2 regions of the Cellulosimicrobium sp. ES-005 genome follow, and region 2 is predicted to be linked to the other one. Evidence: riboswitches for the same ligand, from Rfam matches in the RefSeq annotation. Region 2 holds a riboswitch; the other holds the start of a gene.

Region 1 (3,395 bases), 1.3 Mb from region 2:
CGCGGTCCCACAGCCACGAGCGGTACGCCTTCGAGGCGTACGCGCCACGGGCGTAGACCCGCTCGTAGCCGGGGACGAGCTGCGGGTGCTCCCGCGCGAGCCAACCGAGGTACCACTCGCGCGTCCCGGGCTTGAGGTGCAGCGGCAGCACGGTGACCCCCGTGGCCCCGGCGTCCTTCACGGCGTCGAGCAGGTCTGTCAGCGCGCGCGTGGAGTCGGTGAGCCACGGCAGCACGGGCGCGACCATGACGCCGCACGGCAGGCCCGCCTCGCGGACGGCGCGGATCAGGTCGAGGCGGGCGCGCGGTGAGGGCGTGCCCGGCTCGACGCTCGCCTGGAGCGTCGGGTCCAGCAGCGCGAGCGAGACGCCGATCCCGACCTCGACGCGCGAGGCGGCGTCGGCGAGGAGCGGCAGGTCGCGGCGCAGGAGCGTGCCCTTGGTGAGGACCGACAGGGGCGTGCCGGAGCCCGCGAGCGCGTCGATGATGCCCGGCATGAGGCGGTAGCGCCCCTCGGCCCGCTGGTAGGGGTCCGTGTTCGTGCCGAGCGCGACGGGCTCGCGGCCCCACGACGCGCGGGCGAGCTCGGCGCGCAGCACCTCGTCGACGTTCACCTTGACCACGACCTCGCGGTCGAAGTCGTCGCCCGCGTCGAGGTCGAGGTACTGGTGGGTGGGCCGGGCGAAGCAGTTGTGGCTCACGACCCCGGCGGCGACGAAGTCCCGCGTCCCGGTGGTGATGTCGACGAGCTCGGTCTCCTCCCCCGGCCCGTCGAGCGCCTCGAGCGAGTCGACGCGCAGCGCCTCGTCGCCCGTGACGTCCCGGCCCTCGAGCGCGACCCGGCCGCCCGCGAGCGCGGCCGCCCCCGGGCCGACGAGGACGTCGCCCAGCGCCAGGTGGGCGCGGCGCCCGGCCCCGCCGACGACATGGCGCCAGCCCCGTTCGGTGAGGAACCGGTGGTCACCGCTCGCGACGAGGCGCGTGCCGTCCGCGAGGGTCACGCGGTACGCGCGCTTGCGGGTGGTCCAGCGGTCGAGCACGCGCGTGCGCACGTAGCGCCGGTAGGCGCCGTGCGGCGCGGTCCCCACGATCTCGTCGCCGACCCGCAGCTCGCCGATCGGTCGCTGCGTGCCGTCGGCGAGCAGCACCGGGGTGGACGGCGCGAGGCAGTAGGAGCAGGCGTGGCTGCACCCGCGGTACGGGTTGACCGTCCAGCGGAACGGCATGCGCGACATCGCCGGGACCTTCGACAGCGCGCTCTTGGCCGTCACCTCGTGGAACGTGATGCCCGCGAAGTCGGGCGTGCGCACGCTGCGCACGAGGCCCGCCCGCTCCAGCCCCGGGAGAGCGCCGTCGTCCGCGCCGAGCGCTTGTCCGTCCCACCTCACCCGCACATTCGAACAGGTGTTCGATCTCCAGGTCAAGCCCCGCGGTCCTCCCCGGGGGACGCCTGCTCCGCGTCAGCGGCGACCCGCACCCTGCGCAGGGCCGGTGCACGGGCGGCCCAGGGCCCGTCCCGCGGGCTGAGACGCCGGGATTGTCCGCGTGGCCCCGAGGGCCTAGGGTCGGGCCGAACGCCCCCGGGGAGCGCACGAGCGCTGAGAGTGCAGGCCGGACACCCGTCCCACCTGCAGACCCGTGGAACCTGATCTGGTTCGTACCAGCGAAGGGAGCAGGGCCGACGTCACCGTCCCCTGCGCGCTCGTGCCCGTGCGCCCCGCACGCGGCCGGGCGCGCCGGGCCCGGCGGTGGCGCGCCGTCGTGCACCCCTCGCCCCGGGGGCCCGACGGAGGGAACCCGCATGGCCGAGCCCCGCACCACCCCGCAGCAGGCGACCCCGACCGCCGCCGCACCCACCGACCAGCCGCCCACCGGATCGGCCGGCGTGCCGGCCGACCTGTCGGCCGGCGGGGTGCCCGGTCTCGCGGTCCGCCCGACCGGGCGCCCCGCACGGCGCCGCGGGCTGACGCTCCACGAGACGGTGCTCGTCGCCGTCCTCGGCGTCGTCTTCGGGTTCGTGTACTGGGCGTTCGTCCAGCTCTGGGCCCCGCTCCAGCTCGCGATGGGCCCCCTCGCGGACCTCGCCGCGAACGTCCTCGCGGGCGCGTGGATCGTCGTCGGCCCGCTCGCCACGTACATCGTGCGCAAGCCGGGGGTCGGCATCCTTGCCGAGACCCTCGCCGCGCTCGTCGAGGTCGTCTTCCTCGCGTCCCCCGCGGGGCCGCTGCTGCTCGTCGTGGGCCTGGTCCAGGGCGTCGGCGCCGAGCTGCCGTTCGCGCTCACGCGCTACCGCCGGTTCGGATGGTGGGTCTTCGTCGCGTCGGGCGTGAGCGCGGCCCTCGTCACGTTCGCCTTCAACGCCGTGCGCTTCGGCTGGATCGGTCAGGACTACGCGATGCTCCGGCTCGGGATCCAGGTCGTGTCGTGCGTCGTGCTGTGCGGCCTCGCGGCCCGCCTCCTCGGCGACGCGCTCGCCCGCACGGGCACCCTCGACGCGTTCGCGATCGGCGCGGCCCGCCGTGGGTGAGGCGACCGCGCACGTGGCTGACGTGACCGCGCACGCGCGCGACGCTGTCACCGCCGCCGACGTGACCGTGCACCTCGGGCACCATGGCACCCGGGTGCTCGACGGCGTCGACGTCACCGTCCCGGCCGGGACGAGCCTGCTGGTCCTCGGCCCGTCCGGGTGCGGGAAGTCGACCCTCCTGCGCGCGCTGGTCGGTGTCGTCCCGCACACCCTCCCGGGCGTCGTCCTGGGCGGCCTCCGCGTGACCGGCGCCGACCCGCGCGAGGTGCCACCGCCCGTGCTCGCCGCCCGCGTGGGCCTCGTCCAGCAGCGGCCCGGCGACCAGCTCTGCCTGGCGCGCGTGGACGAGGAGCTGCGGTTCGCGCTCGAGAACCGTGGCGCCGACCCCCGCACCACGGACGCCCGCGCGACCGCGGCGCTCGCCGCCGTCGGCGCCGCGCACCTGCACGACCGCGCGACCCACGCGCTGTCGGGCGGCGAGGCGCAGCGCGTCGCGGTCGCCGCGGCGCTCGTCGCCGAGCCGGAGCTCCTCGTCCTCGACGAGCCCACCGCGCTGCTGGACCCCGCCGCCGCCCACGACGTCGGGGCCCTCGTCGCCGGCCTCGCGCGCCGCCCCGGACCCGACGGCGGCGACGACGCCGCGCCGCGGCACCGCTCGGTCGTGCTCGTCGAGCACCGCCTGGACGACCTGGGCGCGCTGCCGGACGCGACCCTGGTCCTCGGGCGCGACGGCAGGGTCGTCGCGCACGGCCCCACCGACCGCGTCCTGCGCGAGCACGCGCACGACCTCTCCGGGCTGGGGTGCTGGCTACCCCTCGCCGTCCGCCTCGAGCAGGCGGGCGCGCCCGGGGCGCTCGGCTCCCCCGAGA
Region 2 (3,395 bases):
CGTCACGGACAGCAGGCCTTCGCTCAGCACCCGCACGACGCGCGGCACGCTCGGCGCGGGCAGCGCGAGATCGTCGGCGTCGAGGAGGAACCAGGCGCGCGTCCCGCCGCCGACGGGTGCGCTGTAGTGGGTCCAGGTCCCGGTGACGGCCTTCGCCGCGAGCGCGAGGCGGTACGGGAGGTCGTCGGTGAGCGGCAGCTCCGCCTCGGTCGCCTCGCGCAGGCCGGTCTCGCGGGTCTTCTCGGCGGCGCGCAGCACGTCGTCCGGGAAGTCGTTGACGTTGTTCCACGCCCACATCCAGCTCCCGGGGCCGGGCGCGGCCGTGCCGAGGAACTGGAGCCGGCACGTCGTCGTCCCGCCGTCCGGTGCGGTGAAGGTGAACGTCCCCGTGGCCATCTCGGCGCCCCACGCGTCGTCGCCGTGGCGGTCGACGAGGTGGAGCTGGTGCTCGTGCGAGAGGAACGCGGCGTCGTCGACGAGCTCCTGGAGGGCCGGGGCGGTCTGCTCTGCCGTGCCGTGCGCGGTCTGCGGCTCCGTCATCCCTCGACGGTAGCGGCGCCCGCCGCGCCGCGCCGGGGCGCGACACGCGGTGCCGACCAGGAGCCGGCCAGGTGCGGGCCCCGTGCCGGCCGCGCGTCAGCCGGTGCGGCCGGCCCCGCGGGAGTCAGGCCGCGAGGAGCAGCACGTCGGCGGTGCGCACGGTCGCCCGCGCCGCGAGCGTCGTGCGCGCGACCGGGAGGTCGCGCACGGGTTCGCCGGCGGGTGCGGGGTCCCGCGGCGCGGAGAGCGCACCGCGCTCCCGGACGGAGGAGAGCACGCGCACGGGGGCGAGCGGGCGCAGCTCCTCCCCCGTGCGAGCCACGAGGTCCACGAGGCGCAGGCCGAGGGCGCCGCAGACGGCGGCCAGGACCTCGGACGACGCCTCCTTGCGGCCGCGCTCCACCTCGGAAAGGTAAGCGGTCGAGACCCGTGCGGCAGCCGCGACGTCGACGAGCGTCCGACCCTGCGCGAGCCGGGCCCGTCGGAGGATGCCGCCGATCACGTGGCGCAGGAGCGGCTCCGGCCGACCGCCCTCCCGGGGCCGGGGGCTCGCCGGCACTCCGCTCGGCACTCCGCTCGGCCCTGCGTTCGGCACCGCGCTCGTCGCGTCCATGCGGTCACGCTACCCGCGCCCCGCCCGGGTGCCGAGGCACCCGGGCGAGGATCTGCTCCTGGCGTAAGGCCCGACGTCGGGCGCTCACCGGTCCGGGAGGGACGTCACCACCGCTCGAGCGACCGCGCCATCTGCCAGAACCGGATCTCGTGGCGGCAGCTCAGCTCGAACGCGCGCTCCATGCGGGCGCGCTCCGCCTCGCCCGCGTCGGCGGCGAGCGCGTCGAGCCGCTCGCGCAGGTCGGCCAGGACCCCCTCGGTGCGCTCGGCAGCGTAGAACTCCCACCAGCCCGCGAGCGGGTGGTCGTCCCCGATCGCGCCGGGCGTCGTCTCGCGCTCGGCGAGCCAGAACCGCCGCGCCGACCAGATGTAGGTCCACGGGCACGGCAGGAGGGCGGCGAGCAGCACGCCGAGCGAGTCGCGGCCCGCGGCGAGCATGTGGTCGACGTACGCCTGCGCGCTCGGGGCGAGGCGGTTCGTCTGCGCGTCCTCGTAGGCCACGCCGAGGAAGTCGCACATCGCGTGGTGGGCGTGCGACTCGTCGTCGAGCAGGAACCCGGCCTTCTCGTGGAAGTACGCGGCCCACTCGCGGTCCGGCGCGAGCGCCATGCCGAGCCCGTAGCAGCGCAGGTACGCCGTGAGGTACTGGTGGTCCTGGCCGACGTAGTGCCGCACCGCGTCCGGCTCGACCGACCCGTCGCGCAGCCCGGCGAGGAACGGGTGGTCGTAGAACTCGTCGAAGAGGTGCGCGTACCGGCGCGCGAGGTCGACCGTGAAGCCGGTCTCCCCCGGCCGGACGAGCGCGGTCGGGTCGTCCGCGAGGACAGGGTTCAGGGTGATGGCAGCAGGCGTCGTCATGCCCACGTTCCTCCGCTCGTGCTAGCGAGATCAGGTTCGACGGGTCCGGGCGGCCGTACCGCTCGTCTCAGTCCCTCGGCCCGGTCACCCGGGCGGGACGCCCCGCGTGGTTCGCGGCGACCCTAGCAAGGAAGCGCCCCGCGTGTCGGGATCGTCCGGCGGCGTGGTGGAATATAGTTGTAGCGACAACAGTTGGAGCAGACATGACCACGAGCACCCCGGGCGCGCCGACCGACCGCCTCCTGTCCCCGTCCACGAGCATGGACGCCGTCACGCTGCGCGTCGGCGACCTCGAGCAGATGACGTCCTACTACACGGGCGCGTTCGCGCTGGCCCCGCTCGAGGAGCGCTCGCGCGGCACCGAGGTGCACCGCGTCCTCGGCCGCGGCACGACGCCCATGCTGCGCCTCGTGCACACGCCCGGCCTGCCCGCCGTCGACCGGCGTCAGGCCGGCCTGTTCCACACCGCGTTCCTGTTCGACGACGCCGCGAGCCTCGCCGCGACCGTCTACCGGGCCGCGCAGGACCGTCGGGGGGCGTTCGTCGGGTCGAGCGACCACCTCGTCAGCGAGGCGTTCTACTTCACCGACCCCGAGGGGAACGGGGTCGAGCTGTACACCGACCGCCCCCGCGAGACGTGGGTGCGCGAGCGCGGCCAGATCGTCATGGCGACCGAGTACCTGGACCCGAACGCGTACCTGCGCACGCACCTCGACCAGGAGACGTTCGACGCCGGGCCCGCGCTCGCCGGGCGGGTGGGGCACGTCCATCTCCAGGTCGGCGACATCGCGACCGCGCGCGACTTCTACGTCGACGCCGTCGGGTTCGAGGCCACGGTCACCGAGTACAGCGGCGCCCTGTTCGCGTCCGCCGGCGGGTACCACCACCACGTCGCGATGAACGTCTGGAACAGCGCCGGCGCCGGCCCGCGCGCCGCGAGCCTGGGGCTCGGGGACGTCGCGGTCACCGTCCCCGGTCGCGACGACCTCGACGCGCTCGTCGCCCGCCTGCGGGCCCGCGGCCTGCAGCACGCCGACGACGGCCGCTCCGTCGTCGTGCACGACCCGTGGGGCACGCGGGTCACGCTGGCCGTGCCCGGCACGACGACCGACGAGCTCCTGGCGCGATGAGCGCGCCCACCGCGCTCGTCGCCGTCCGCCCCGACCCGGGCCTGGCAGGACAGCCCGCCGCGGGGCCCGTCGTCGTGCTGCTGCACGGGTACGGCTCGCACGAGCACGACCTTGCGGGCCTCGGCCCGCACCTGGGCGCGCCGTGGGTCTCGCTGCGCGCCCCGCTCCCTCTCCCCCACGGCGGCTTCGCGTGGTTCCCGATCGTCACGCCGGGCGACCCCGACCCGGCGCCCGTGGCGCGCGCGACCGAGGCCG

The links. A riboswitch is a leader RNA that binds a small molecule or an ion and turns the genes downstream of it on or off. The one in region 2 is predicted to bind thiamine pyrophosphate.
Region 1: it holds a riboswitch for thiamine pyrophosphate, as region 2 does, so the genes downstream of both, ABRQ22_RS09345 (ECF transporter S component) here and ABRQ22_RS03615 (TenA family protein) in region 2, are expected to answer to the same signal.

The regions. Positions count from the first base shown of each region.
Region 1 covers NZ_CP159290.1:2,130,967-2,134,361, forward strand. Annotated here, with positions in the region: gene ABRQ22_RS09340 (Rv2578c family radical SAM protein) at 1-1,387, opposite strand, end outside; TPP riboswitch at 1,571-1,690, shown strand; gene ABRQ22_RS09345 (ECF transporter S component) at 1,801-2,526, shown strand; gene ABRQ22_RS09350 (ATP-binding cassette domain-containing protein) at 2,540-3,395, shown strand, end outside.
Region 2 covers NZ_CP159290.1:829,087-832,481, reverse strand. Annotated here, with positions in the region: gene ABRQ22_RS03625 (DUF6882 domain-containing protein) at 1-540, opposite strand, end outside; gene ABRQ22_RS03620 (helix-turn-helix domain-containing protein) at 665-1,153, opposite strand; gene ABRQ22_RS03615 (TenA family protein) at 1,258-2,010, opposite strand; TPP riboswitch at 2,001-2,125, opposite strand; gene ABRQ22_RS03610 (VOC family protein) at 2,214-3,140, shown strand; gene ABRQ22_RS03605 (esterase) at 3,137-3,395, shown strand, end outside.